DNA from 3 places in the Priestia sp. LL-8 genome. Region 2 is predicted to be linked to each of the others. Evidence: predicted binding sites of a transcription regulator. Region 2 holds the regulator's gene; each other region holds the start of a gene.
What was found. Region 2 encodes Rex, which represses fermentation and respiration genes when NADH is low (regulators of the CRP and FNR family bind a similar motif). Its sites were predicted from a motif close to TTGTGAAATATTTCACAA; they were not measured.
Positions count from the first base shown of each region.

Region 1 (10,384 bases), 1.6 Mb from region 2:
AGGATGATCAAATAACATTAAAGATCCGGTCGCAATTAAATTTGAGGTAGTCTCATGACCCGCAAAAATTAATAACGTAATCATTGAAAGCAATTCCCCTTCACTCAAGCGATCTCCTCCTTCTTCAATCGCGACTAACTGACTTGTTAAGTCGTCGGCAGGATGCTTACGCTTAGCATCTACTAGCTGCATGGTGTACGTTCCAAAAGCTTTTATTTGTTTATCCACCCCAGGATCTCTTCTCCCTAAGCTCAGCCCTTTTGCAATAGCAGCAGACCAACCGTGAATTTTTTCTTTATCTTCTTTCGGAACACCGAGCATGTCAGAAATAACGTTGATGGGTAACGGATAGGCGTAGTCTTTAACAAGATCCATTTTTCCTTTGTCCTGTACTTCATCGAGTAACTCATCGGCTATTTCTTGTACACGCGGACGTAAGCTTTCCATATATCTTGGAGTAAATGCTTTTGATACAAGCTTGCGTAGGCGCCGGTGATCTGGATCATCAACAGAAAGCATCGATTGTCCGCCAAAAAATGTAGGGGGATCAGACTCATCAGCTTTATGTTTTCGTGTATCATGAGGTGTGTTAATAGAACTTTGGTCTACCGTAAAATGATGATGACCTTTTAGAACTTGCATAGCCTCTTCCATACGAGTCACAACCCACGCCTGCGTTTTTATTTCTTCCATCGGAGAAGGAATAGGAATAACAGCTCCCATCTTCCGCATTTTCGAAAATAACACAAATGGATTTTCGCGGCTCTTACCACTAAATAAGTCTAAAACTTCCTTATCTTCTACGGTTTTATCTAGGTTTTTCACAAAAACATTCCTTTCTCCATATAGTTGTAGCCGGATATAGCTTTTTTTACAGGTATACTATTAGTACATTTTTATACAACTGGTATAAAAATGTACTAATAGTATATAATTATTTTTACTTGTTTATCAAGGAAAAAGGATAAAATTCACTTAGGAAAAGGCAGATAAGTTATACTAATTAAAAAGTAAATTGTAAACAGAGGAGTAGCAGCAATGAATCAAAAACAGCTCGATGTTTTAGGGCATACACACCAGCTTTTTATGGAAAAAGGATACGTAGACACTTCGGTACAAGATATATTAGAAAGAAGCGGTATTTCAAAAGGAACATTTTATAAATATTTTTCATCTAAAAGCGAACTGCTTCTCTCATTACTTTCGTCTTTGCAAGAATCACTTATTCTACAAAGAGAAAAAGTAGCCATTGAATATAGAGGGGATAATCAGAAGGTATTTGAAGAACAGATAATTTTTATGCTGAACTTTGCAGAGCAAAACAAAATTCCTGAAATGATTGAAAGTACACTCGTTTTAAATGAAGTTAAAACATTTCAATATGTAGAGGAATTAAAAGCTGCAACATTCAACTGGATATATGAACGTTTTCAGCAGATTTTCCCATCTAAGACTTCTCCTTATTTATTCGATGGAGCTGTGCTGCTAGAAGGAATGCTTAACAATATGTTTAAAATGAACAAAGCGCTGAACTATCCATTGCCTATTGAACAAATTGTCCGTTATTGTATGAAGCGTATAGAGGAAATCGTAATCGAAGTAGCAGAACAAAAAGAACAGTTATTTAATCCTTCCGTTTACTCTGCGGTATTTAATGAAAAAACAGAAAGTCATTTTTCGACTGAGCTTACGCGCGTAACCGCGAAGTTAAAACGGGTGATTGAAAATAAAATAACAAACGAAGAGGAACAAAAGAAGAGTCTGGAATTTGTTACGTTTATATCTGATGAATTACTGCAAAATGATACGGAGCCTCGCACATTTATCATTCAGAGCTCTCTTTTATCGCTAGAGAAAATCAATACTCTCGCACAGACCAAAGAGTTAGAGGAATATAAGGAAGTCGTAACTCTCTTAACAAAAAATGATTGATTGGATATTTCAGCAGATCAAGTAAACAAATTCATAAGGATTTGAAGCTCGCCACTTCTACTATTACTTATAAAAAGCTCTTCCAGTTAATAATAACTGGAAGAGCTTTTTGCTTTTATAAGAATCTACCCGCCAGGAGCAAGGCATTTCACACCACATTTAACCAAATATGTGACGAAATTATGGTAAAGCCATTTAAACTAGATAAAAATCGCTTCAAGTGTGAGAAATATCACACCTTTTAAACATACAACATGATAATTTTTTAGGAGTAAGTAATATGTCATGACAAACTTCAATATGTTAGGAGGTTTTTAGCTCTTTGATCCGTTGGGATGCATCTCTAATATGAACGTTTATATACCATTATTATGTACAGAGATTTAAAGGAAGGGAGCCTGAGCTTAGGTGAGAAAGCAAAAATCAATGCATATTGGCAAGTTAATCATTCTCTTCGTATTCATTACAATTTTTCTAGCAGGTTGTGATAGTCGTTATTTGATTTTAAATCCGCAGGGGGCGGTGGCTCAAAAAGAATACCAGTTAATTATTTTTTCCATAATTTTATGCACAATTGTTGTTATTCCTGTTTTAGGTCTGCTTGTGTATATCGTTTTACGCTACCGTGATAAGCCTGGAAACAAGGCTCCGTATCGACCAGACTGGGACGATAGCAAGCGTCTTGAATTTATTTGGTGGGGCATCCCCATTATTATTATCGGCATTTTAGGTTTCGCTACGGCCAAGACGACTTATGAATTAGTAGATCCGCCGAAAAAAGATGTAAAGCCGCTAACAATTGAAGTAACATCCCTTGACTGGAAATGGCTATTTCAATATCCGGATCAAGATATTGCGACAGTCAACTATGTAGAAATTCCAAAGAATGTGCCTGTTCAATTCGTGCTAACGTCAGATGCACCTATGAATTCTTTTTGGGTACCGGAGTTGGGAGGACAATTATATACCATGCCGGGAATGGCCATGGGGCTTTGGCTGCAAGCTGATCACAAGGGAGAATATTTTGGTTCAGGGGCTAATTTTACGGGTGAAGGGTTCGCCCATATGAACTTTAAAGTTAAATCTACATCGACAAAAGAATTTAATCAGTGGGTAAAACAAGTAAAAGAAACAGCACCAGCTTTGACAAAAGCTGATTATAACAGTCTTGCCAAACAAGGTCTTTCTTTGGAGAAATCGTATTCTACCATTCCTAAAGGTTTGTTCCAAGAAATTGTCATTAAAAATGGTGGTCAATATTATAGTCAGCATCACCATATGAAAAATGAAGATATGAAGACCATGAATGTGGCTTCTGATGAACAAGCACATACACAGCACGAGCACCAGGAAGGAGGAAACTAAGTTGTTAGACAAATTAAAAGATTTTTCATCTCATTTTTTTGTGACAGGGGAGCCGATGATTTACGGAGCAGATGTCGCCATTTTGTTAACACTAGCCGGTATTATTTTTGTTCTTACGTATCTTAAAAAGTGGAAGTGGCTATGGCGTGAGTGGCTCACATCGGTGGATCATAAAAAAATTGGAATCATGTATATGCTTTCTTCATTGTTAATGCTGTTTCGAGGCGGAGTAGATGCATTATTAATGCGTATGCAGCTAGCATTTCCCCAGTGGCATTTTCTAGATTCTAATCATTACAATGAAATTTTCACTACGCACGGAACCATTATGATTCTATTTATGGCAATGCCGCTTATGTTTGCTTTCTTTAATATCGTTGTGCCGCTTCAAATTGGAGCAAGAGATGTCGCCTATCCTTTTTTAAACGCGGTAAGCTTTTGGCTATTTTTCTTTGGCGCCATGCTTTTCAATTTGTCGTTTGTAATCGGAGGCTCGCCAGATGCAGGGTGGCTAAGTTATCCGCCGCTTTCTGGCATGCAGTTCAGTCCTGGACCAGGTCAAGATTTTTATATTTGGGGCATTCAAATATCAGGTATTGGCAGCTTGGCTTCTGGAATTAATTTCATTATGACCATTTTAAAAATGCGTGCGCCCGGTATGAAACTTATGCATATGCCGCTATTTACATGGTCTGTTCTAGCAAGCTGTATTATTATCATTTTCGCGTTTCCTGTATTAACCGTAACGCTTGCTTTATTGTTTATTGACCGCTTCTTTGACGGACACTTATTTACCATGACCGGCGGAGGAAATCCAATGATGTACATTAACTTAATTTGGATGTGGGGACATCCTGAAGTGTATATCGTTGTACTTCCTGCATTCGGCATTTTTTCTGAAATCGTTGCAACGTTTTCTCAAAAGAAGATATTTGGCTATAAATCTATGGTTTTTTCAATGATGATTATTAGCGTTCTATCGTATTTTACATGGGTACATCATTTCTTTACGATGGGTGCAGGGGCTAATGTGAATGTGTTTTTTGCTATTACGACGATGGCTATCGGAATTCCAACGGGTGTTAAAGTGTTTAACTGGTTATTTACGATGTTCCGCGGCCGTATTCAAATGACTCAGCCAATGCTATGGACAATTGCTTTTATCCCGTGCTTTGTTGTAGGAGGAGCAACCGGTGTTATGCTTTCAGCAGCTCCCGCAGACTATCAGTATCATAATAGCTATTTTTTAGTTGCACACTTTCACCAAGTATTAATCGGAGGCGTTGTATTCGGCTTTTTTGCAGGTTTGTACTATTGGTGGCCAAAAATGTTTGGCTTTAAACTAAATGACCGTCTTGGTAAATGGGCGTTTTGGACGTGGAATATTGGTTTTTACGTATGCTTCATGCCTCAATATGCATTAGGATTTATGGGAATGACACGCCGTATTTATACGTACGATTTTGACATGGGATGGGGACCGTTGAACGTTATCTCTACAGTGGGAGCCTTCTTCATGGGCATAGGGTTTATCTTTCAAGCATGGCAGATTCTTCATAGCATTAAGTACGGAGAACGAGATGTAACAGGAGATCCTTGGAATGGCCGTACATTAGAATGGTCCATTCCTTCACCGCCGCCGCACTACAATTTTGCAGTGATTCCAACAGTAACCGGGCAAGATGCGTGGTGGACGATAAAAGAAGAAAGAAAAAAGAGAAAAGCGAAGGAAGGAGCGGCTTTTTCTCCAATTCATATGCCTAAGAATTCAGGTATTCCATTTATCATGTCGGTTTTCTGGTTCATTGCTGGTTTTGGCTTAACGTTCCACTGGGTATGGGTAGCGATATTCGGTTTGACAGGAGTAGGAGCTTGTTTACTAGCCCGTTCTTTTCAATACAACTCGGACTATTATATTCCCGTGGATGAAATTCGACATACAGAAGATTCAGTAGGGAGGGTCGGGTAACATGGCATATGCGACAGCGCACCACGAAGAACATCATCATGAACATGATGAAGAAATCAAAGTTATGGGTTTTTGGCTTTTCCTCGTAACGGACTGCATCTTATTTGGAGCATTATTTGCTACGTATGCTGTTCTTGTTAATCATACTGCGGGAGGCCTTACGGGAAAGGAATTTTTTGAAGTTCCAGGATTTGTTTCTGAAACGTTTATCTTATTAACGAGCAGCTTTACGAGCGGATTAGCTGTATTGAGCATGCACAAAGGAAAAATAAAGCCTTTAATTGGCTGGCTGATCGTAACGCTGCTTTTAGGTGTATGCTTTGTTGGCCTTGAAATTCATGAATTTCAAACTATGGTTCACGAAGGAGCAACCATTTCCACAAGCGCATTTTTTACGGCTTTCTATACACTAGTTAGTACACACGGGCTGCACGTTTCGGCTGGCATCATTTGGATGATTTCAATTACAATCCAGTTAAAACGATACGGAATTACCTCTGTAACAAAACGAAAAGTGACGATTATCAGCTTATACTGGCATTTTCTTGATGCTGTCTGGATCTTCCTTTATACGGTTGTGTATTTAATGGGGGTGATGTAGGTGGAGAACCATGGGTCGTTAAAAGCTTATACAACCGGATTTATTTTCTCACTTATTTTAACCGTTATTCCTCTACTGCTGGTATTAAACCACGTACTTGCTAAAAATATATTACTAGCTAGCATTCTAGGAATGGCCGTGCTTCAATTTTTTGTTCAATTGTTTTTCTTTATGCATATTAAAGACGGAGAGAAGCCTCGTTATAATGTGATGGCTTTAATACTTGGAATCGTTTTTGTTATTACGATTGTAGCAGGATCTATTTGGATAATGACTTTTAACTCTCAAGTTCAATAAAAATGGAGCCGTGTACGATGTGCGCGGCTCCATTTTTTATTAATTTCTATAACTTGTGATAAAAATCACATACTTTCGCTTGCGCAAGAAGTACAATAAAAGTGTAGCAAAGAAAGTTCTTTATAAACGAATGTTAAAGGAGAGATTATGATGAATATGGCTTATCGTAACATCCTCGTAGCAGTAGACGGTTCTGTAGAAGCGGAGTGGGCATTCAAAAAAGCAGTTAACAGTGCCAAAAAAAATAACGCTCATTTGATAATTTGTCACGTTATCGACATACAGGCGTTAAGTCCATCACCTTATGCATTTTATACGGATACACGCTTTCAAGATGCAGAGAAATTTGCTGAAGAACTTTTAACCAATTATAGTAACCTAGCCATTAAGGCTGGAGTAACGAAAGTCGAGACATTAATTGAACACGGTTCTCCTAAAACAAAAATATCTAAAAAAATTGCTCCCGATAAGCACGTTGATTTAATTGTATGCGGTGCAACCGGGTTAAACGCGGTAGAGCGTATCTTAATCGGAAGTGTATCTCAGCATATTTTGCGCTATGCAAAATGTGATGTGTTAATCGTTCGCACTCCTAAAGAAGCTGAAGAGGAATCAAAGCCTTTACAAGTAGAACTAACAGAGTAGCAGACACAGACGAGAAATAAAACTTGTTGTACACAACAAAATACAAAGCTCTCACCCTTTATTTAAAGAGGGGGGATAAACGTATTTTAGTTAAAAGAAGATCCGAACAAGGAGTCAAGATTCTTAAGGGAGAATTTGACTCGTTCGGATTTTTTATTGTGATGGTGAATGTAGTTTTCATGTATGCAGCTGTTTCTAGCTGTTGATTGAAGGGGAATGGCAATGAAAGAAAGGTGAGAATAGTAGAGCACATTAAACATGTTTATTAAAGAAGAAGAGGGGAAGAACAAGCATATAGAAAACTTTTCCTTAGTTGGTTAAGGTTGATTTATAAAGGAGTGACGAATATGTCAAAGTTAAATAATCCATTAACTCAATATTTCCATGAAGACTATCCAAAACAGTATCAAGAACCGCCTGGTGTACAAAAAGAAATGAACGTCATCCCAGACTGCGGGGAGAACAGTTACATAGGTGCAGGTAAATTAAAAGGCAGAAAAGCTCTTGTAACAGGTGGAGATTCAGGTATTGGCCGAGCAGCAGCTATCGCTTATGCAAGAGAAGGAGCGGACGTTGCGCTTAATTACTTGCCACAAGAGCAAGCTGATGCAGAAGAAGTACAAAAGCTTATTGAAGCGGAAGGAAGAAAAGCAGTACTCATACCTGGTGATGTAGGCGAAGAATCTTTTTGCAAGGAGCTAGTAGAAAAAGCTTATAAGGAATTAGATGGATTAGACGTTTTAGCGCTCGTAGCAGGTAAACAGCAGGCAGTAGAAGATCTTGCTGATTTAGAAACGGACCAACTGCGCAAAACCTTTGAAGTAAATGTATTCTCTTTATATTGGACCGTAAAAGCAGCGCTGCCTTATTTACCAGCAGGTGCTTCTATTATTACCACAAGTTCTGTACAAGGCTATAGCCCAAGTCCTAATTTATTAGATTATGCAGCTACAAAGTTTGCCATTAACGGATTCACTCGCGGACTAGCCAAGCAATTAGCTTCAAAAGGTATTCGCGTCAACTCAGTTGCTCCAGGACCTATCTGGACACCGCTGCAAATTTCTGGAGGGCAGCCAAGCGACGCTATTCCAGGCTTTGGACAAGATACACCTTTGCAGCGTGCTGGTCAGCCGGTAGAGTTAGCAAATGTATACGTATTTTTAGCTTCAACGGATGCAAGCTACGTAACAGCTCAAGTTTACGGGATTACAGGCGGGATAGAACTAGCTTAACTCAAAAAAAAACAAGTGCAGTTATGAACTGCACTTGTTTTTTTTGTTTTATCGTCTTTTACCTTTTAAAGTCTGTACACAAATGTAGCTAAGCGTAGCGAATAACGCTGTAATAAATGCTGAGTGAGACAGTGTAGCAAAGACATTTAAACGAGACATGACAACAAAGATACCGCTAAATATTTGAGCAACGGTTAAAGCAACTGCAATGATGGACGCATAGTAAATATCACGGCGGGTTTCTTTATACTGTTTAATGGCAGATACCATAATCCAAATGATAAGAACAAACAGCACAAGAGCAGCAAATCGGTGGGCAAAGTGAATGCCTGTTGTTCCTGATAGCTTTGGAATAAGAGTGTTGCCATAACAAGCAGGAAAGCTTGTACATGCTAAGCTTGCACCTTTGTGACGTACATATGCACCTAAATAAATATCGCAGTAGGTAAATATAAGCGTAAACCATGCGAGCCATCTAAATTTGCCTGTAACCGCTCCTTTAATAAAATGGTCCGAACGGTCCTTTTGAATAACAAAGATGGAAAGTAAAAATACACCGGTAAACGCAATAAGCGAAAGACCGAAATGCAGTGCTAGCGCCTCAGCTGACTGAGGCCAGATAACTGCTGAAGCCCCGAGTAATGACTCGATAACGATAAATGCAATACTCATAATCGCTAAAATTTTCACTTCACGGTTTCTGCGATAACGAATCCAAGCCCAAATAGAAAATGCTAAAACAAGAAGACCTGCAAATGCGGTAATCAAACGATGCGTATATTCAATCATTGTTGCTACCGCGTATTCGGGTATTAACTGCCCGTTGCACAGTGGCCACTCATTTCCACATCCTAATCCAGATCCTGTGGTTGTGACCAGACTGCCGGCAATCATTAAAATAAACATAACAATCGTTGTAAATATAGCTGTTATTTTAAATAAATTTCTCATACGTTGACTCCCTTTGCTGAGTTACTAATTATGACTATAGATTTGATGAATACGATAGTCAAGTAGTAGAGCGTAATTAACAAATAACTGTCACAAACTCGCACATGTTTACCTTAAAATTTATGTCAGAAAAGCTTTCTTCCTTAAACTTTGTAATGGTTTTTTCCTTTTAAACGATGTAAATATGCTTCCATACATAAGATATAAAAAAATTATATTAGTGATTTTATACAATTTGCAAAAAAAACTTTAGAGAGAATGGAGATACAATCATATTCCAAAAGTGATAATATAAATATAAATTAAACGATGTTATAAAACCTATCATTTTGTGTAAGGTTTAAAATAAACTTTTATTAGAAAGAAACTTTATTGAAAGGAGAGATAACAATGAGCTTAGAAGCTTTAAATAAAAGAGTAGAAACCGATCTGTCTTACCTTTCCTTCAGGAAACCAACAGAAGCAAGGCCAATCATCCCTAAGAGCGGACACGTATATGATGTAATCATTATTGGAGGAGGTCAAAGCGGTTTAGGAACGGCTTTTGGTTTGCTGCGAGAACGCGTGTCGAATATTCTTGTTATTGATGAAAACCGTTCGGGTTTAGAAGGGCCGTGGGAAACGTATGCGCGAATGATTACGCTGAGAACACCAAAAAACTTAACATCTATCGATTTAGGAATTCCTTCACTGACGTTTCAAGCGTGGTGGGAAGCACAATTTGGCTCAGGAGGATGGGAAGCTCTTGACAAAATTCCAAGAGGAGACTGGATGAATTATTTGCGCTGGTATCGGAGCATTCTTAACCTCCCTGTGGCAAATGAAATAAAATTAACGTTAATTGAGCCGGGAGAAACAGGTATTCATCGTTTGCATATTGAAGGGAATGGAGCTTCGTGTCCTACACTGATGGCACGTAAAGTTATACTAGCTACAGGAATTCAAGGAGGAGGAGAGTGGCACGTCCCGCCTATGGTTTCTGAAAAGTTGCCACCTCACCTTTATTCTCACACTTCCCAAACCATTGATTTTACTACGTTGAAGAACAAAAAAGTAGCTGTTTTAGGAGGAGGAGCTTCCGCGTTTGATAACGCCAACTATGCGCTTTCTGAAGGGGTTGCTGAAGCTCATGTATTTGTTCGCCGAAAAGAACTTCCGCGTATTAACCCAATCAGACAAATGGAAGCTTCAGGAATGATTGAACGTTTCCACGCTTTGTCAGATGCTGAAAAATATGAAGTGATGGCTCATTTTTTCGAATACAACCAGCCACCTACGAATGATACATTTGGACGCGCTTCCTCATGGCCGGGTTTTCATTTACACGTACATGCACCGTGGCTGGATGTCGAAGAAAAACAGAACAAAGCAGTTGTCACAACTCCTCAGGGA
Region 1 covers NZ_JAZAQH010000001.1:1,808,607-1,818,990, forward strand. Annotated here, with positions in the region: gene U9R83_RS09165 (cytochrome P450 family protein) at 1-825, opposite strand, end outside; gene U9R83_RS09170 (TetR/AcrR family transcriptional regulator) at 1,039-1,932, shown strand; gene U9R83_RS09175 (ubiquinol oxidase subunit II) at 2,359-3,297, shown strand; gene qoxB (cytochrome aa3 quinol oxidase subunit I) at 3,299-5,266, shown strand; gene cyoC (cytochrome o ubiquinol oxidase subunit III) at 5,268-5,867, shown strand; gene cyoD (cytochrome o ubiquinol oxidase subunit IV) at 5,868-6,164, shown strand; gene U9R83_RS09195 (universal stress protein) at 6,315-6,809, shown strand; gene U9R83_RS09200 (SDR family oxidoreductase) at 7,157-8,041, shown strand; gene U9R83_RS09205 (COX15/CtaA family protein) at 8,090-8,992, opposite strand; gene U9R83_RS09210 (NAD(P)-binding domain-containing protein) at 9,383-10,384, shown strand, end outside.
Region 1: U9R83_RS09175 (ubiquinol oxidase subunit II) is a predicted target of Rex. The motif match lies at 2,153-2,170, and genes of this name have one in related genera.

Region 2 (10,384 bases):
ACGGAGCTTGTATACATGGAAAGTCACGGTCAGTTTAAAGTGATTGGTGAAACGAGAGATGATGCAGCAGGAGAAGCCTACGATAAAGTAGCCCGCACGTTAAACCTTCCATATCCAGGCGGACCTCATATTGACCGCCTTGCACATGAAGGAGAGCCATTAATTGATTTGCCGCGTGCTTGGCTAGAAGAAGGATCCTATGATTTTAGTTTCAGTGGATTAAAATCAGCAGTTATTAACACTGTCCACAACGCGAAGCAAAAAGGTGAAGAAATTCTTCCACAAACGCTTGCTGCGAGCTTTCAAGCGAGTGTCATTGATGTGTTAGTAACTAAAACCGTTAAAGCTGCAAAGGAATATAACGTTAAGCAAGTTTTATTAGCAGGAGGAGTTGCTGCTAATAAAGGACTTAGAGCAGCGCTAGAAGAGGCGTTCGCACCATTATCAAACATTGAGCTGATTATCCCGCCGCTATCTCTATGCACGGATAATGCCGCAATGATTGGAGCAGCAGCAAGCGTACGATTTGCTCAAGGAAAACGTTCAGATATGTCATTAAATGCAAACCCCGGTTTGGACTTGGAAGAGTAAGTGACGAATGAGATTTATTTCTCATTCGTCTTTTTTTGTGGATAAAAATGATTTATCAACAATATTCAATAAATTTAGAATTGACTGTGGATAATTATGTGGAAAAGTCCGTGCACTCAGTACACGGACCTGTTATCAACAAGTTTTAATTATGAAAATCAGACAGATATCCACTATTTATTCACAGAGTGGATAAAGCTTGTCCTAAAGCGCATGAACAAGTAAATAGGATGAATAGATACAAAAAAATATAGGCTATTCTTCTAGAAGCAGCTGCAGTTCTTCCCACTCTTCCATTAATGTGGATAACTGTGAAGAAATTTTTTCATTTTCACCGTTTAATCTTGATACTTCCTCGTGATTTTGATAAATTTCAGGGTCACAAAGAAGTTCTTCATTCGCCGCTTGTGCGGCTTCTAATTTGTTTACTTCAGTTTCAATTTCTTCAATGCGGCGTGTTCGCTGCCTCATCAATTTCTTTTGTTCTTTATCTTGTTTATAAGACTGTTTATCTACTTTTACCGTACGTTCTTCGTTTGCTTTTACATTTTCTAATTCTTTGATTTCTTCTATTTCTGCTTTCTTTTCTACATAATAGTCATAATCTCCAAGAAACTCTTCTACCCCTTCAGGAGATAGCTCGGCTATTTTGTTTGCAATACGATTAATAAAATAACGGTCATGTGAAACAAATAATAGAGTCCCCGGGTAATCAATTAACGCATTCTCCAGTACTTGTTTGCTATCTAAATCAAGATGGTTAGTAGGTTCATCTAAAATTAAGAAGTTAGCCTTTTGAAGCATGAGCTTCGCAAGAGCCAAACGTGCTTTTTCACCACCGCTAAGCGTGGAAACGATTTTCAGTACATCATCACCTGAAAAGAGAAAATTTCCAAGCGCTGTACGAATTTCTTTTTCAGGTTTGGATGGGTAGTCATCCCAAAGCTCATTTAAAACGGTTTTATTAGACGTTAAATTGGCTTGCTCTTGGTCGTAATAACCAACCATTACGTTTGAGCCAAAAGAAATGGTTCCAGTCTTGAAGCTTAGCTTATCCACAATACCTTTTAATAAAGTTGATTTCCCAACTCCATTAGGGCCAACCAACGCAAGGCTTTCACCTTTTTTAATTCGAAGGTTTGCCTCTTGCACGACATATTTGTTTTCATCATATCCAATAGACACGTTTTCGAGATTTAAGACTTCATTTCCGCTTTGACGCTCAATTTCAAACGAAAAACTAGCTGATTTTTCACCTTCATTAGGTCGGTTTATTAACTCCATTCGATCGAGCTGTTTACGTCTGCTTTGCGCACGTTTTGTAGTCGATGCGCGGGCGATGTTTCGCTGAATAAAATCATTCAGTTTTGCGACTTCATCTTGCTGCTTTTCGTACTGACGCAACTCTTTTTCATAGCGCTCGGCTTTTTGTACGAGGTATTTAGAGTAGTTGCCCGTGTACTTCACCGTTGTTTTTTGTGTGACTTCATACACTTGATTTACGACTTTATCAAGGAAGTAACGATCGTGTGAAACAATTAAAATAGCTCCTTCATACCCTTGCAGAAACTGTTCCAGCCATGCTAAAGTTTCAATATCTAAGTGGTTGGTAGGCTCATCGAGAATAAGCAAGTCTGGCTTTGTTAAAAGCAGTTTTGCAAGAGCCAAGCGCGTTTTTTGCCCACCGCTCAAGGAGGAAATAGGGGTGCTATAGTCAAAGTTTGAAAAACGGAAACCGTGAAGAATAGATCGTGTATCCGCTTCATATTGATAGCCGCCTAAATCTTTGAACGTTACTTGAAGCTGATCGTACTCTTTGGTTAGTTTTTCGTATTGAACTGAATCATTAAAAATATCTGGATCGCCCATCTTCGTTTCAAGCGTACGTAATTCTTTTTCCATCTTCTTTAACGGAGCAAAGACAGTCATCATTTCTTCCCATATGGAGAGTGTTGACTCAAGAACTGTATCTTGTCCCATATAATCAATGGAAACACCTTTAGGTTTGATAATCTCTCCGCTGTCATAAGAAAGCTGCTCAGCAATAATTTTTAATAAAGTTGATTTACCAGCACCGTTTCGTCCCACTAGGGCAATGCGGTCTTTTGATTGTACTTCTAACTTTATATTCGATAAAATGGGTTCTGCCCCATAGTATTTTGTAATACCGTTCAATTGTAGAATAATCATTTTTTCACCTCTAGTAGTATATCCATAGTGTATTTTAACATATTTTCAACTACAAGTTCTTCCTACAAGCGTTTGTAATTTGTAGAGGGACAAGGACAAATGATGAAGCGAATGTTTTGATTCATGAAATAAAATGATTTTACCTGCACATTTTATACAGGATACTATGTTAAAATAAGAGATAAGTGCATCTCTGAACTTATATATGATGGATGTAGAAAACCCGTCATGACTAACAAACGAATCCTTTGAAGGGCTAATTACTTCGTTCTAGCTACCGACTTTAAGTAGTGCTGGATAGACAAAAGCCGTCGGGGTGTGAAGCGGAGTATATATAAAACAAGAGAAAAGAGAGAGAATTGGAAGCGCTACCTCAAAGCGGTTGATGCTTTGTGAAAGGTAATGCAATATGACTTGAAAATGTTAGTAATGACATACATGAACTGAGGGGGTACAACGTGAACACTGAACAATTAAAAATACCACAAGCAACGGCTAAACGATTGCCGCTTTATTATCGTTTTTTGAAAAACTTGCATGCTTCTGGTAAACAGCGTGTGTCGTCAGCGGAGTTAAGCGAGGCAGTGAAAGTGGATTCTGCTACTATTCGTCGGGACTTTTCTTACTTTGGAGCATTAGGAAAAAAGGGATACGGCTACAATGTGAATTATTTACTTACATTTTTCCGTAAAACGTTAGACCAAGATGAAGTAACGAAAGTAGCACTGATTGGCGTAGGGAATCTAGGAACGGCCTTTTTAAATTATAATTTTATTAAAAATAATAACACCAAAATTGAGTGCGCTTTTGATGTGATAGAAGATAAAGTCGGTACAAAAGTGGGCGACGTGCCGGTTTATCACCTTGACCAATTGGAAGATTATATGAGTGATGACATCTCAGTAGCGATTTTAACCGTTCCTGCCACTGTTGCTCAGCAAATTACCGATCGTTTAGTGAATTGCGGAATTAAAGGGATTCTAAACTTCACTCCTGCACGCTTAAACGTACCCGATGAGATTCGACTGCATCATATTGATCTTGCTGTAGAGTTACAGTCGCTTGTCTATTTTTTGAAAAATTATCCTGTTGAATAAGGTGGACTGTGTTACGATTTCCTTAAGTCTAAATTAATAAGGAGAGTGGGAATATGGGGATTGGAGCAGGCAGTTGGATTATTATTGCGATTGTAGCACTGCTTATTTTTGGACCGAAACGGTTACCGGAGCTAGGAAGATCAGTCGGGCAAACGCTTAGAGAGTTTAAGCATGCCGCTAGCGGGGCATCAGATGATCGTGAAAAAGATAAACAGCGTCAAGTAGATGACAAAGAGTAAAAGGGTGATCATAGTATGACCGAACAAGAAATGTCAATATATGATCATATAGGAGAGCTGCGAAAACGCATTTTAATTGTTTTATTTTTCTTTGTCATTGCCACAGTTGCCGGCTTTTTTATAGCGGATAAGGTTATTGTCTATTTACAGCATGCTGATGAGGCAAAAAATTTAACGATGAATGCATTTAGGCTAACAGACCCAGTTAAGATTTATATGCAGTTTGCTGTTATTATCGGCTGTGTACTTGCAGCTCCTGTTGCACTGTATCAACTTTGGGCATTTATTAGTCCTGGTTTATATGAAAAAGAGCGTAAGGTAACGCTTGGATATATTCCTGTTTCCATTTTTCTCTTTATCGGCGGTGTCTCTTTTTCTTATTTTGTGTTGTTTCCATTTGTCGTTGATTTTATGACGCGCGTTTCCGATGAGCTGAATGTAAACCAAGTGATTGGCATTAATGAATACTTTTCTTTTTTAATGCAGCTCACACTGCCTTTTGGCCTGTTGTTTCAGCTTCCTGTCGTCGTCATGTTTTTGACGCGATTAGGAATTATAACGCCTATGTTTTTATCTCAAATTCGAAAGTATGCCTATTTCGTACTGCTAGTTATTGCCGCACTTATTACACCACCGGAATTGCTCTCGCACATGATGGTGACAGTGCCGCTCTTAATACTGTATGAAATCAGCATCATTATTTCCCGCATTTCGTATCGCAAAGTGTTAAAGGCAAGGGCAGAGCAAGAAAGAGAAGATGTTAGTATGTAAAAAAAACCACTGAAACAGTGGTTTTTTTATTTAGATGAATCATCTTGATTTTTATATTGCTGCTGCAACTTTTTAATTTTATAGTGCAAGATAAAGATGCGAACCGCAAACCTGAAATCGAATGCGGCTACGAGTGCAAATAAGATTGTGGGGAAGTTCCAAACGGTTTCCTGAGCATTTTGAATAGCCAGGTAGGTGAATAAAATCCCCATAATAATATAAATAAACCCTCGTGTTAAAGGGATATTCTTCATAAAAACATGCCTCCAAAAATAAACTGCATTTGTTCTGCTTGTTTTTGCATTTCTATAATTTTATCTGCAAAAATAGTTTGAGATAAAATAACGATTGTATTCATCAAAACGTGAGCAATAATAGGTACAACAATTAGTCTCGTCCTTGCATAAAGGAATGCAAATACAAATCCCATAGCTGTATACACAAGTAAATGTTTAAAATCCCAGTGTACCGCAGCGAAAATAAGGGAACTAATAAATGCAGAGATAAAGAAATTGTATCGTTTGTGAAGAGAGCCAAAAATAATCTTTCGGAAAATAATCTCTTCTAGTATTGGTCCAATAACAGACGTAACGACAATAAGGAACGGTGTTGCTTTAACAAGGTTAACAATATTTTGTGTGTTTTCAGATACTTGGGTAATGCCAAGAGCGTGCTCAATCATACCTGCTACAGCTTGACCAGCCATAGCGAGAAACACCCCAAGGACTGACCAGACAACAGCAATCGTTTTTCCAGCATGTTCTATACGCATGGACATGTCACGGCGCAGCAGCAGTAAGACAATAAGTAAACCAAGGATAAAGCTGATGATGGTCCAATAAGTCAAAAGCATGACATTCGCTGTTCGAACTGGATATTGATCAAACATTCCTGTTAATTTTAACAGCGGTATACCAACAACTCCTGAAAACTGCATAAGGATGTAGGTGAGAATAACATACCAATAACGTTTTTCCAATCTTCTATACTCCTTTAAAAGGTTTTTATGTATATATGTCGAAGAAGTACTGTAAAGTTAGTAATTTCTTCTTGCTCGTATTGTAACATACATATTATTGAACAGAGAAAAGAATGCTTTATTTCTCAAAATCGTCGAAATCTAAGACTATTATATGTAGTTGTTGTAAATTTTAAATTTTTTTTGTTTAATACTTGCAAAAAAAACCCACTTTGTTTTAATATAATAATTGTGTTAGCACTCGTTGAGGTTGAGTGCTAATAAAAATGCAAACATATTATTTGAGGAGGTTGTTTCACTTGTTAAAGCCATTAGGTGATCGCGTAGTGATTGAACTTGTAAAATCTGAGGAAAAAACAGCAAGCGGTATCGTGTTACCGGACAGTGCAAAAGAAAAGCCACAAGAGGGTAAAATTGTTGCTGTAGGTACAGGCCGAGTATTAGAAAGCGGTGAGCGTGTAGCTTTAGAAGTAGCTGCGGGCGATCGTATCATCTTCTCAAAATATGCGGGTACTGAAGTAAAATACGAAGGTACTGAATACTTAATTTTACGCGAAAGCGATATTTTAGCTGTAATCGGCTAATTTTAACCACAAACTTATCATACGTAAAAAATAGATTATTAAGAACATCTTGAGGAGGTCAAAGAACATGGCAAAAGACATTAAATTTAGCGAAGAAGCACGTCGCGCAATGCTACGTGGTGTAGATACATTAGCAAATGCTGTAAAAGTAACGCTTGGACCAAAAGGTCGTAACGTTGTATTGGAAAAGAAATTCGGTTCACCGCTTATTACAAATGACGGTGTAACAATTGCAAAAGAAATCGAATTAGAAGACGCATTTGAAAATATGGGTGCTAAATTAGTAGCCGAAGTTGCTAGCAAAACAAACGACGTTGCTGGTGACGGTACAACTACTGCAACAGTTTTAGCGCAAGCAATGATCAGAGAAGGTCTTAAAAACGTAACGGCTGGTGCTAACCCAATGGGTATCCGTAAAGGTATGGAAAAAGCAGTAGCTGTAGCGGTTGAAGAACTAAAAGCAATCTCTAAACCAATTCAAGGTAAAGATTCAATTGCTCAAGTAGCGGCTATCTCAGCAGCGGACGAAGAAGTAGGTCAATTAATTGCTGAAGCAATGGAGCGCGTTGGTAACGACGGCGTTATCACGCTTGAAGAATCAAAAGGTTTCACAACTGAATTAGAAGTGGTAGAAGGTATGCAGTTTGACCGTGGATATGCATCTCCTTACATGGTAACTGATTCAGATAAAATGGAAGCTGTATTAGATGACCCTTACATCTTAATCACAGACAAAAAAATAGGTAACATTCAAGAAATCTTACCGGTATTAGAGCAAGTTGTTCAACAAGGCAAGCCGCTATTAATTATCGCTGAAGACGTAGAAGGCGAAGCTTTAGCAACATTAGTTGTGAACAAACTTCGTGGTACATTTACAGCTGTAGCTGTTAAAGCTCCTGGTTTTGGTGATCGTCGTAAAGCAATGCTACAAGATGTTGCAATCCTAACAGGCGGAGAAGTAATCACTGAAGAGCTTGGTCTTGACTTAAAAACAGCAAGCATCGATCAATTAGGTCGCGCTTCTAAAATTGTTGTAACAAAAGAAAATACAACAGTTGTAAACGGTGCAGGAAACGCAGAAGATATCCTAGCACGCGTAAACCAAATCAAAGCTCAGCTTGAAGAAACAACTTCAGAGTTTGACCGTGAAAAATTACAAGAGCGCTTAGCAAAACTTGCTGGTGGCGTAGCTGTAATTAAAGTTGGTGCGGCAACTGAAACTGAGTTAAAAGAACGTAAATTACGTATTGAAGATGCATTAAACTCTACGCGTGCTGCGGTTGAAGAAGGTATCGTAGCTGGTGGTGGTACTGCATTAGTAAATATCTATAATAAAGTAGCAAGCATCGAAGCTGACGGTGACACTGCTACAGGTATCAACATCGTATTACGTGCGATTGAAGAGCCTGTACGTCAAATCGCTCACAACGCTGGTTTAGAAGGATCAGTAATCGTTGAGCGTCTAAAAGGCGAAGCAGTTGGAACTGGATTTAACGCTGCGACTGGCGAGTGGGTAAATATGCTAGACACTGGTATCGTTGACCCAACAAAAGTAACGCGTTCAGCTCTTCAAAATGCTTCTTCTGTAGCGGCTATGTTCTTAACAACTGAAGCAGTTGTTGCTGACAAGCCAGAAGAAGGCGGAGCACCTGCAATGCCTGATATGGGCGGCATGGGTGGAATGGGCGGCATGATGTAATCAGTGCCCTACCTAAAAAAGCGACCAAGTACTCACTTGGTCGCTTTTTTGCGTGCGTTAATATTTTCAGATTTTTTTAAAATTTGTTAAGATAGTACTATGTTTATTGGAAAACTTATTAAACTCAAGGCTTAACTGAGTTTTAAGGGGGAGCTTTATTGATTCAGCTGGATCATATTAATAGTAAATTAAACCAAGTATTAGAAAACATCGATCAAATTGTGATTGGAAAACGTCAGGTATCTACGTTGAGTTTGGTTGCTTTGCTTGCAGAGGGGCATATTTTACTTGAAGATGTGCCGGGTGTGGGGAAAACGATGCTCGTGAAGGCACTGGCCAAATCAATTGATGCAGAATTTAAACGAATTCAATTCACGCCTGATTTGCTGCCATCCGACGTAACAGGCGTTTCTATCTACAGTCCGAAAGACATGGAATTTCATTTTCGTCCAGGTCCTATCATGAGCCACATTGTACTCGCTGATGAGATTAACAGGACTTCTCCTAAAACACAATCGGCGCTTTTAGAAGCAATGGCTGAGCATCATGTAACAACCGATGGTATCACCCGGGAAATTCCGGCGCCTTTTTTTGTGATGGCTACTCAAAATCCTGTTGATTTTGATGGGACCTATCATTTGCCAGAAGCGCAGCTGGATCGTTTTTTATTCAAATTAAGCATGGGTTATCCTACGCAAGAAGAGGAGCTTCAAATTTTAAACGGCGTATCGACTCAAGTTAATCTTGAGGATGTCAAACCCGTCATGAGCATTCCGGAATTAGTACAGGCTCAAAAAACTGTAAGCAGTATTTATGTAGATGATGTGATCAAGCACTATATCATCGAAATCATTCGTAAAACGCGCTCTCATCCACATGTTTCGTTAGGTATCAGTCCTCGTGGAACGGTTTCCTTTATGAAGGCCGTTCAAGCATATGCTTTAGTGAAGGGAAGAGACTACTGTCTTCCTGATGATGTTCAAGAGCTTGCTTCGTATGTGTGTGAACATCGATTAACGCTAAGACCTGATACCCAGTACAGCGGCTTAACAGCGAGTGATGTGATGAAGCAAATTATGGCTGATACGAAAGTACCTGTTAAAAGGTAAGAGGTACTTTATGAAACAGTATATAAAAGTGATATGGAATAAATGTAGAGACTGGTTCGTTTTATTCTGCATCTTTGCTGCTACGTTTTCTTACGCGATGTTTCAAGGGGGCTTTGTAAGCTGGTTTTTATTTTATAGCTTCTTACCTTTTGGGTTATATGCGGCAGCCGTTTTGCTTTATCCATTAAAGAAGTGGAATGTTACTCGTGATGTGAAGCTACAGCCTCGATTCGCTGGAGATCATCTTTCGTATGACATTCACATTACACGCTCCTCGTCTTTTCCTGTTTATATGGCAGCAGTGAAAGAGGAGAGTAACCTTTTAGATCAAGAAGAAAGAACAATTTATCCGCTTTTTCAACGAAACGCTGTTATTCCGTATGAAAGATCGTTTGTAGAAAGAGGAGAATATGAATTTTTTACGATTTCGATTGAAATGAGTGATTTATTAGGAATTGTAAAAAAGAAGGCATATTATCCGCTGCACCAGCGGTTTGTCGTGTATCCTCAAATCCATGAGATAGATATCCCGTTTCTTTTAGCAGGAATAGAAGAAGGAAAAAGTGAAGTTTCGATGGGGAATCAATCTACTACGTTAGTGACAGGCATTAGAGAATATCAGCCGGGTGACCGATTAGGATCTATTGATTGGAAGGCGACGGCTCGTAAAGCTACGTTGATTTCTAAAGAGTTCGGTCATTATCATGAACGGAGTATGATTATCATTGCAGATGTTATGAGCTCTCTATACTTTGAAGAGCGAATGAGCTTTCTGGCATCCATGCTCATTCATGAAGAAACCAAGCGTAAAAAAGTCGATTTTCTTTTAGCTGAAAATGCACTTTTTTCACAAAAAACCTCTGAACAAAGTGAGCCTGATAACCTGTTGTATCACTTAGCGCGTGCCCAGCCTGTTAACAACCGAGCATTCGAAACAGAATTTAAGAGTATTGCCATTCAAAAGCAGCATTCTTTTATGGTAATAGTCAGTCAGGTTACAGGGACTCTTATTGGGCAGATTCAATCTAAGCTGAGCCCTCATGCTAAGGCTTCACTCATTGTCGTTAAAAATGAAGGAGCAGGGCTTAGTGACGAAGAGACGGTTATTGTAAATGGAATACAATC
Region 2 covers NZ_JAZAQH010000001.1:217,655-228,038, forward strand. Annotated here, with positions in the region: gene tsaD (tRNA (adenosine(37)-N6)-threonylcarbamoyltransferase complex transferase subunit TsaD) at 1-591, shown strand, start outside; gene U9R83_RS01290 (ABC-F family ATP-binding cassette domain-containing protein) at 847-2,781, opposite strand; gene U9R83_RS01295 (redox-sensing transcriptional repressor Rex) at 3,240-3,878, shown strand; gene tatA (twin-arginine translocase TatA/TatE family subunit) at 3,932-4,117, shown strand; gene tatC (twin-arginine translocase subunit TatC) at 4,133-4,888, shown strand; gene U9R83_RS01310 (YdiK family protein) at 4,915-5,142, opposite strand; gene U9R83_RS01315 (CPBP family intramembrane glutamic endopeptidase) at 5,139-5,867, opposite strand; gene groES (co-chaperone GroES) at 6,167-6,451, shown strand; gene groL (chaperonin GroEL) at 6,519-8,150, shown strand; gene U9R83_RS01330 (AAA family ATPase) at 8,309-9,259, shown strand; gene U9R83_RS01335 (DUF58 domain-containing protein) at 9,270-10,384, shown strand, end outside.

Region 3 (10,384 bases), 2.3 Mb from region 2:
GGTCTACCTCTTCTAGGTGTTCTCGCATTTGGTTTTTCCGGAAAAGAGGATCTGCAGTCTTTAGCTAGTCGTGTACACCCAGCTTTCGGTATTATCTTTACTACAATTTTATACTTGGCAATTGGACCGCTTTTTGCAATGCCAAGAACGGGAAGTGTTTCGTTTGAAATTGGCGTTAAGCCTTTTTTATCAGAAAATTCAGGTCACCTTCCCCTTATCATTTTCACGGTAATTTTCTTTACTATTACGTGCTTTTTTTCGCTAAATCCTGCGAAAATTGTCGATTTAGTAGGAAAAGTTTTAACACCTATTAAATTAACGTTTATTGGAATATTGGTAGTTGTAGCCGTTGTGAACCCAATTGGAAAATTTGAAGCACCAAGCGAAGCTTATACAACGCACGCATTCTTTAAAGGCTTCCAAGAAGGTTATTTAACAATGGATACACTAGCATCATTTGTTTTTGGAATTATTATCATTAATGCAATCAAAGAAAAAGGAGCAAAAACCAATCGACAAATTATCGCAATTTGTGCAAAAGCTACGGCTATCGCTGCCGTTATTTTAGCTCTTATTTATAGCGCATTGTCCTATATGGGTGCTTCAAGCGTATCAGAGCTTGGACGTCTTGATAACGGAGGTACGGTTTTGGCTGAAGTATCGAATTACTACTTTGGCTCTTACGGAGGAATTCTTTTAGGTCTGATGATTACCGTTGCTTGTTTAACGACAAGTGTAGGCCTTGTAACATCTTGTTCATCTTTTTTCCATAAGTTGTTTCCAAAGGTCTCTTATAAGTTGATTGCTGTCATTTTATCAGCATTCAGCGCGGTTGTAGCAAACTTTGGCTTAACGGAATTAATCGCTATTTCAGTTCCAGTCTTAACAGCTATTTATCCGTTAGCTATAGTGTTAATTGCTTTGACATTCTTACATCCTTTATTTAAAGGACGTTCAGAAGTTTACCAAGTAAGCCTTCTTTTCACGTTTATCGTTAGTTTGTTTGATGGCTTAAATGCTGCTGGATTCAAAATCGCGGCAGTAAACGATCTGTTTACATCGATTCTACCTATGTATGGAGTGGGTCTCGGCTGGGTAGTTCCTGCTATTGTAGGAGGATTAATCGGTCTTGGCATTACCTTCCTTCGTACAAATGATAATACGAACAGAAACACTTCAAGAAAATTGATTAAATAAAAAGAGGATGCATTTGCATCCTCTTTTTATTGTGGCGTTTTATAAATAAGGAGTTTTTTTCTCCGTTAACTTCACTTCTTCCTTTAACACACGTTTTTCATATAGATATTTATCCGTTCGTTGAAAATGATGTTTATCAGCTTTTTCTTCTTCAGATGTGGTCAGAAGCACTCGACTATTAGAAGCATCTGATACTCCAAACGTTTCATTTTGATAAATAGCATACGGAGCTACAAAAAACACTTCTTCAACAGCCTCTCTAGAAACTTCTTTTGTGAAAGTGGTGTCATTGTATGGAATAAATCCATTTGCTGGTGGATAATAGTTATCAAATTTGAACTCTGGAACAGTTTCCCCGTTTCGAGACCCTGTAAACTCATTAAGCGTACATGGAGGTCCATAATTATTACTAATTAATTCCTTTTAGTAGGTCTCAAAAATAAAACACACCATCTATTTTAGATGGTGTGTGAAGTATAGTAAGTAATTAAGAAATTTGTTTAAGTTCTGATGAGAGTTTTAAAAACTCTTCTTTATTTTTCATCAATAGCGTGCGGTCGATTTCTTCTTTTAGCTGTGCTTTACGAAATTCTGCAATCGCCTTGTCTAAAATCATCTCAGCGAATAATGCATCAAGCACCTTTCCGTTGGATTTTTGCGGTGAATTAAGTAAATTCTTTTTCATAAGAAATCAACTCCTTGGCTTTTTTATAATATAACACAAATATTCTGACTTTTCAATCATTTAAACCAAGTATTTTAAATCTATTTTTTTATAACAAAAGGCCGCCCTTTTGTTATAAAGCGCGGCCTTTTATTACGAATCTGCGGCTTTTTCTTTTACTTCCGCATAGTAGTTTTCATATTCAATAAATTCAGGAGCTTGATGAGCTGCCATGATACCGTGGTAGCTGATATCTAAGCCCACTTCTTCTTCTTCTTCCGTAGACCGAAGCGGAACCACCAAGGAAATAACCTTTAACCCTATCCACGTCGTAACAAATCCCCAAGCGCATAGAGCCATTAATCCAAGAAGTTGAACGCCAAGTAACGTCCAGCCCCCTCCTGTAAACACACCGCCGTCTGTAGAAAACAAGCCCACAGCCAACGTGCCCCATATTCCCGAAGCAGCGTGTACAGGAAAAGCTCCTACAGGATCGTCGATTTGACGTGCTTCGAGCCAGTTTGTAGCTGCCATCATTAATAAGCCAGATACAGCTCCAATAAAAATAGCAGATGGTGTGTTAACAAAAGCGCACCCGGCCGTAATGCCAACCAGTCCGGCAAGCGATCCATTTATCACAGAAGGTGCATCTGAACGGTTGTAGCGAAATAAAGTATAAAATAAAGTAGCTGCTCCGCCTGCTGCTGCTGATAACATTGTGACAATAGCAATGTGACCAATTCTAACGTCAGTGGCACTTAGCGTACTTCCTGCATTAAACCCGAACCATCCAAACCATAATAAAAAAGCACCAACTGAGGCAAGCGGCAAATTGCTTGGAAGAGAAACGGAACTAATTCCATTCTGCGTAAATTTCCCTTTTCTTGGTCCAATCATTATTGCAGCTGCTAAAGCTGAAAAACCGCCTAGCGCATGAATAACTGCCGAACCGGCAAAATCAAGCATTCCTAGCTTACTAATCCATCCGCCTCCCCAAATCCAGTGGCCGGCTATAGGATAAATAAATGTAGTCATTAAAATGGCATATAAAAGGTATGCACGGAAATTAATTCGTTCTGCTACCGCTCCAGAAACGATCGAGATGACTGCAATCACAAACGCACATTGAAACAGCCAAAACGTTTCAAGCCCAATTGGAATGTCAAGGTGCGATAAATTACCTGAGAGCGCAAAACCGCTTTTACCGACAACTCCACCTAAATCATCTCCGTACATTAATCCAAACCCAATTAAATAGAAACAAAGCGTTCCTATTGTAATATCAGCGAATACTTTCATAATAATATTCACGCTATTTTTATAGCGGACAAACCCTGCCTCTAGCAAGGCAAAGCCGCCTTCCATTAACAAAATCATCGCGGCTGTTAACACAACCCACGTCGTATTTATACCTAAACTTAGTTCATTAACACTCATATCTCCGCGCCTCCACTGCTTTTTAGTCGTTTTATTTCTTGTACAATAGCAGGCGAAAGCGTAATTTCACTTGTTTCTTCATTTTCCGCTTTTATTAATTCAAGAACTTCATGAAGTTCTCGCATTTGTGCTTTAAGGTGATCAATTTTTTTAAAGCGTTCCTTTACGTATACCATATACTCGACCGCTTGATGCTGACTTAAAGGACGCCCGGTAAAAAATTTACGAAACGGTGATAGTGATTGATACCAAGCTTCTTCAGCACGTTTCTTCTCTTCGTATTTACTAATTTTCATTTTTATATCTTCTATTTCTTGTGCTTTAGCTTCTTTTAACTTCATTATAAATTCAATTAGTTTTAATTGAGGCAATGTAATGACCACATTATGATAAAGTTCATCCACTATAACCATGTTATATCTCCTTACATAAGATGTTATATTTAGATTATATGTAGAACACTATAGTAAGTCAATGTAATTTTTTGAAAACTCTTTAAATAGTAAATGCGCCCTATCTTTTTACTACTTATAGAATATTAAGTTCGTATGTGTTGAAATATGACGTTATTTGTTTTATCGTAGGAAGAGGAATTATGTTAGTTCCCTATTTTAATTTTATTTACCTAGGCAATTATTCGCTTTATTTCTTATAAACTTTTATTAAACAAAGGGTTACGAGGTTCTTCACTTATTTTTTCAACGAAATGAGTTGATTTTATCTCGTATTAAAATTAAAATAGAATTATGTGCAAGATTTCACAACTTCACAATGTAGTTTGAAAGTCTAGCAGATAACTAGGAACTACATATGCAACAGTATCCAGCAAAGGAGGACTTTTCATGTCTCAATCAACTATTCAAAAATCAGCTGCAGAGGAAAATGCTGCTGTACAAACAGAAGCGGCAGTTAACAAAGGTCAAGCGGATGTGTTAGATCAATTGTTAAAGCCTGAAGTACAAGAAGCTCTTACTGTTCTTGTAGATAATTTACCAAAATTATCTGAAATGGTAACGGTGCTTACAAAAACTTACGACGTTGCGCAATCATTATTAACTGACGACGTATTAAAAGAAGATCTACTTGGTGGAGTAAAAGAATTTATCGAGCCGGTAGAAGGAACAGTAAAAGGTCTTGCAGCTACTGCAATCGAAGCAAACGATCGTGCAGAAGCAAATGCTTCTAACTCAATCGGTTTATTCGGTTTATTACGCATGCTTAAAGATCCACAAGCTCAAAAACTATTCCGCTTTGCACAAGCGTATTTAGACATTACAAACGAAAAACAAAAATAATTTTCATTAAAAAGTGTGGACGGAGGATCGACTATGTCAAAACATATTTTAATTTTAGGCGGCGGTTACGGTGGTTTATTAACTGCAATGACAGCTCGCCAACACCTAAGTGCGGATGAAGCAAAAATTACAGTAGTGAACCGTTTTGCTACTCACCAAATCATTACAGAATTACACCGTCTAGCTGTAGGCGGCGTTTCTGAACAAGCGGTAGCTTTACCACTTGATAAATTACTTAAAAACTACAACGTTGATTTAAAAATTGCAACGGTAAAAGAAATCTCACCAGATCAACGTGAAGTATCTCTTGAAGATGGTACAAAATTAAGCTACGACTACCTTGTTACAGCTTTAGGTAGTGAAACTGCTTACTTCGGTATCCCTGGTTTAGAAGAGCACAGCTTCGTTCTTAAATCAGTAAATGATGCAAACCGTTTACGTGCACACGTAGAAGCTTGTATCGCTGAATACAGCAAAACAAAAAATAAAGCTGACGGTACAATCGTAGTTGGCGGTGGCGGATTAACAGGTATCGAACTTGTTGGTGAATACGCTGACTTAATGCCAAGCCTATGTCTAAAACACGGTGTTGATCCAAAAGAAATTTCTCTATACTGTGTAGAAGCAGCTCCTACAGTTCTTCCAGGCTTCCCTGCTGAATTAGTAGAGCGCGCTCAATCAAGTTTAACAAAACGTGGCGTTACATTCGTTACTGGTACACCTGTAACAAAAATGGATGCTACAACTGTTGAACTTAAAGACGGCAGCAAAATCGAAACAAAAACAATGGTATGGACTGGCGGAGTTCAAGGTAACTCTGTAGTTGCTAACTCAGGTATCGAAGTAAACCGCGGTCGTGCACTTGTAAATGAATTCTTACAATCTACATCTCATAAAGATGTATTCCTTGCTGGTGACTCAGCGGTTGTAATGGGTCCAGAAGGTCGCCCTTACCCACCTACTGCTCAATTAGCTTGGCAAATGGGTGAAGTTGTAGGCGTGAACTTAGCAGTAGCTATTCGCGGCGGAGCAATGGAATCATTCGTTCCTGTCTTCTCTGGTACACTAGGAAGTCTTGGACGCAAAGATGCAATTGGTACAATCGGCGGAAACAAAACGCAATTAAAAGGTTTACCAGCATCACTTATGAAAGAAGCAAGTAACGTTCGTTACTTATCTCATATCAAAGGATTATTCGCATTAGCTTATTAATCCGTCTTAAAGCGAAAGAGGAATTCTCCTCTTTCGTTTTTTTATTTACATAAGCCAAGAAATAAGAAGCGGCAGCGTAACCAGCGATAAAATAGCACTAATGACAAAAGCAGATGCCGTTTCGTTTTCCAAGCTTTCAAACCTCAAAGCAATCATGGCAGCTACAGCAGACCCAGGAAAAGCTACCAGTAAAATAGCTTTTGTCACTTCATCTGAAGACAGCCCTATCCATACTGCAATTCCGAGCATAACGATCGGTTGAACCGCTACTTTTAAGACAGCGATCCCAAGCGCGCCTTTACTGAAGTTAATTTTTCCAATTCCAATCGTTACTCCTACTGCAAACAAAGCTGCTCCGGATGTGATACTTCCAATTTGATCAAGCATATCCTGTAACAGTTTAGGTGACTGAAAGCCGCAAAGCGTTAAAATCACTCCAATTAACGGGACACATGCCAAAGGCTCAGATAGACCATGCAAAATAGAATGAACCGTTACTTTGAATAAACTTGTTTTCTCTTCCCCTTCTTTTCGTCCCCTTTGGCCAACGGTTCCCAAAATCGTTGCCAGCGGATCTAAAATCGCGTTCACCACGATTCCTGTGATGGCAATTGGAATCGCTACTGCACCTGCACCAAACAAGCCTCCAAGTACCGGAATGCCCATAAAAGCAAACGTTGGCTGAGCTGAGTTTAGAGCAAACATAGAAGAAGAAGTTAGCGTATGCTTCCCTGCATACTTCACGATGAGCAATATAATGAGATAAAACCCGACGATGCCTAAAATCAGCGCAACTAAAAACGGCCATTCATCTATGAGTGTTTTTCTTGGCGTTGTCGTCACACCTACAAATAAGTGTGCAGGAAGCGCAAACTTCGTTACTAATGTGTTAAGCCCCTTAGACGTTTGCTTGTCAAATTTTTTAAAGCGCCCTGCTAAATAACCAAGCAAAATGACAAAAAAGATAGGCGCGAGAATGAGAAAAATTTGACCTATGCTCATTTATCATTCACCTCATTCATTTCTTGCCTTAACAGGTTTATAAACAGGCTGCCATACCGCTTCTTCTACAAGTTTAGTTACATTTTTTTCGGTAACAGTTGCTACGTTAGCTTTTACAGCAGCATCGGCAACTGCCACAGCAACCGCCTTTGATACTTTTTGAAGATCTTTAATATTTGGGAGAAGCGTATCTCCCTTTGTATCTGTTTCTGCTATACGCGCTACTGCATTGGCTGCTTCTGCAAACATAGATTCAGTAAACTTTTGAGCGCGAACCACAATTGCACCTAAACCAAGACCCGGAAACACAAATGCATTATTAGCCTGTCCGATTTCATAAGTATGCCCGTTATATTCAACGGGTTCAAATGGACTTCCCGTTGCAATAAGCGCTTTTCCTTCCGTCCATTTTATAATATTTTCCGGAACAGCTTCAGCAAGTTTAGTTGGGTTGGAAAGCGGCATGATAACGGGGCGCTCTACATGTTTGGCCATTTCTTTAATGATTTCTTCGGTAAAAGCATCCGTGACGCCTGACGTTCCAATTAAAATGGTAGGTTTCACTTGTTTCACAAGCTCCAACAGTGAAATTTTATTTTCATCGTCTTTTTCCCATTCTTTAATCTCTTCATTTTGGCGAACGTAAGGCTGTTGAAAAGGAGCTAAATCTTCCATGTCTTCGGTTAACAGACCCCTGTAATCATATGCCCAAAAACGATCATACGCTTCTTCTTCAGATAGCCCTTCAAGCATCATCGCACTATGAATACGATCGGCATTCCCAATTCCAGCAGATCCTGGTCCAAATACAACAACTCGCTGATCTTTTAAAGGCGTTCCTGTAATACGAACCGCTGTTAAAACGGCTGCAAGAGTAATTACTCCCGTTCCTTGAATATCATCATTAAATGTTAAAATTTTATCGCCATATTCTTTCATAATGTGACGCGCGTTAATATTACCAAGATCCTCCCAATGAAGAAGCGCTTTAGGAAACTTGGCCGTTATTTCTTTTACAAATTGAGCGATAAAACGATTATAGTCTTCTCCTTTTACTCGTTCATGACGATTTCCTAAATACAAAGGATCTTCAAGAAGCTTTTTGTTATTGGTCCCCATGTCAAGAACAACAGGCAGTACGCGGCTTGGGTCAATTCCTGCTGCAGCTGTGTAGACCGCTAACTTTCCCACTGCAATATTTATCCCTCCTACACCCCAGTCCCCAATGCCTAGAATACTTTCTGAATCCGTGACTACAAGCAAATCAATATCTTCGCTGTCGAGCCCTAAATTTTCAATCGCCTCACTTAATCGATCCGCTTCATTTACGGATAAATATAAGCCGTCAGGACGGTGGTATTCATGGCTGTATTCTTGAATGGATTGACCTACAGTAGGCGTGTAAATAATGGGAAGCATTTCACTTAAATGATCGGTTAATAAACGATAAAACAACACGACGTTCCGATTATGTAGATCATTCAACGAATTATTTTTTTGAAGATCATTCGGTGCTTTTTTGAACTGCTCATATGCTCTTTTTGCCTGTTCTTCTAACGTTAAGACCGTCGGAGGAAGAAGCCCCTGCAGATGAAGGTCTTGTCTTTCTTCTTCAGTAAAAGCAGAACCTTTGTTTAAATAAGAAGTGGATAAAACTGATTTTCCTTTTAGTGAAGTTGAAATTGAACCATCTTTTTCTATTTTATATGCTCTCATGTTTTTACCTCTTTTCCTAAACAATTAGATAGGGTTAGGTTCAGCAAAGAGACATATTTTTAACCATTTATTTTTAATAAAAACAAAAAGAGATTGAGACATAACTACATCAATCTAATCTACGTTCACCGTCATATTGAAAAAATCCGAACGATTCATCGTTCGGATTCCCCTTGAACTAACACACTTTTTTCCCAGCCTCATTTTTTATACCACACTATAGTCTTCGTGCTCACTTTCTGAGTAATTAGGTGGCTGTATATGTGAAGGCACAAGACATTCATAGCTTTCCCCTTCTAGCCTATCCTCTAGCTCTTGTTTCGCTTGACTAATCAGCTCTTGATTTTCTATCATTTCAATCGCCGTAGCCGCAATGGCTTTTCCAGCTAACAACATCGCATCGTGAGCATACTCTGTTTTCCCTTGAGCAACAGCTTGCCATGTATGAAACGGCGTAGCATAAGCCCACGTTGCGGTCACGCACTGTGCAGTGGGAACATTCCAGCTAACGTCTGCGACATCGGTTGATCCCGTCATGAAGGAAACATTTTTAGACATAGGAGCAATTTGGTTGAAGACTGGATGATTTGCTAAAGCTCTGTCTAGCAGTGAACCGACTTGTTTTTTTGCTGCTTCTTTGTCTTCAGCGGATGTAGACTCGTAAATAGCTTTGGCGAAAGCCATGTCTTCTTGTTTCACTTCAGCCAAATTTATCTGCATCATTTGCTTATGCATCAGCTGCTCCATTGTTTGATTTGGAATTAGATTAGCACAGGCTCCTTGAATTTCCTGTTCCATTTGTGTTTCAGTCATTAAAGCCGCTCCCTTTGCAATTTTCACAACCCGTTCATAAAGTTCTTTTACTTGAGATGGCTTCGGAGCACGAATTAAGTACATGACTTCCGCTTCTGCTTGAACAACATTAGGAGAAATGCCTCCGCTGTTTGTAATGGCATAGTGTACGCGCGCTTCATCTATCATATGTTCACGCATATAATTCACACCAATATTCATCAACTCTACAGCGTCTAAAGCGCTTCTGCCAAGGTGAGGACTAGCAGCTGCATGACTGCTTCTTCCTTTAAATTTAAAAGTTGCTTGCATAACCGCATTCGATGACGTATGCATGACACCATTAACGGTAGCCGGATGCCACGAAAACGCGATGTCTACATCTTGGAAAAATCCTTCTCGTACCATATACGTCTTTCCGTATCCACTTTCTTCAGCTGGACATCCATAGTATCGAACGGTTCCCGGAACATTTTTTTCTTTTAAGTATTCTTTGACTGCAAGCGCAGCTGCTAGTGAGCCTACGCCAAGTAGGTTATGTCCACACCCATGGCCATTTCCATTTTTTTTGACTGGATCTGCTACTGCACACTTATCTTTTTGACTCAGCCCGGTAAGCGCATCATATTCACCAAGAATAGCGATAATCGGATAACCGTGCCCGTAACTTCCAATAAAACCTGTTTCAAGGTTAGCAATATGTGTACGAAGCGTAAACTCTTCTTTTTCTAACATGTCGCAAATTAGCTGTGCCGACTTATACTCTTCAAACCTCGTTTCTGCATATTCCCATATTTGATCACTGATTTGAGTTAGCTCGTGTCGCTTTTGTTCAATAAGTTGTTCGACTTTTTTGACAATATCCATGAGACACTCTCCTTTTTCCCTCATTATTTAACAGCATTTTGTGCGTTCACTACCACTTTTGCAGGTCGAATCGAAAACAACGAAATAGCACAGACAAGAGCGCAGATAATTAATAAAGCAAACGCTGCATTATACGACCCGCCAAACGATTGTACTAAAAAACCAATAAGCATTGGTGTTAATACGCCGGCTGCTTGAGCCC
Region 3 covers NZ_JAZAQH010000001.1:2,551,152-2,561,535, forward strand. Annotated here, with positions in the region: gene brnQ (branched-chain amino acid transport system II carrier protein) at 1-1,197, shown strand, start outside; gene U9R83_RS12975 (hypothetical protein) at 1,237-1,440, opposite strand; gene U9R83_RS12980 (IDEAL domain-containing protein) at 1,685-1,882, opposite strand; gene U9R83_RS12985 (ammonium transporter) at 2,015-3,298, opposite strand; gene U9R83_RS12990 (hypothetical protein) at 3,295-3,711, opposite strand; gene U9R83_RS12995 (DUF1641 domain-containing protein) at 4,141-4,593, shown strand; gene U9R83_RS13000 (NAD(P)/FAD-dependent oxidoreductase) at 4,627-5,805, shown strand; gene U9R83_RS13005 (AEC family transporter) at 5,851-6,807, opposite strand; gene U9R83_RS13010 (NAD-dependent malic enzyme) at 6,820-8,523, opposite strand; gene U9R83_RS13015 (M20 family metallopeptidase) at 8,731-10,182, opposite strand; gene U9R83_RS13020 (MFS transporter) at 10,206-10,384, opposite strand, start outside.
Region 3: U9R83_RS12995 (DUF1641 domain-containing protein) is a predicted target of Rex. The motif match lies at 4,045-4,062, and genes of this name have one in related genera.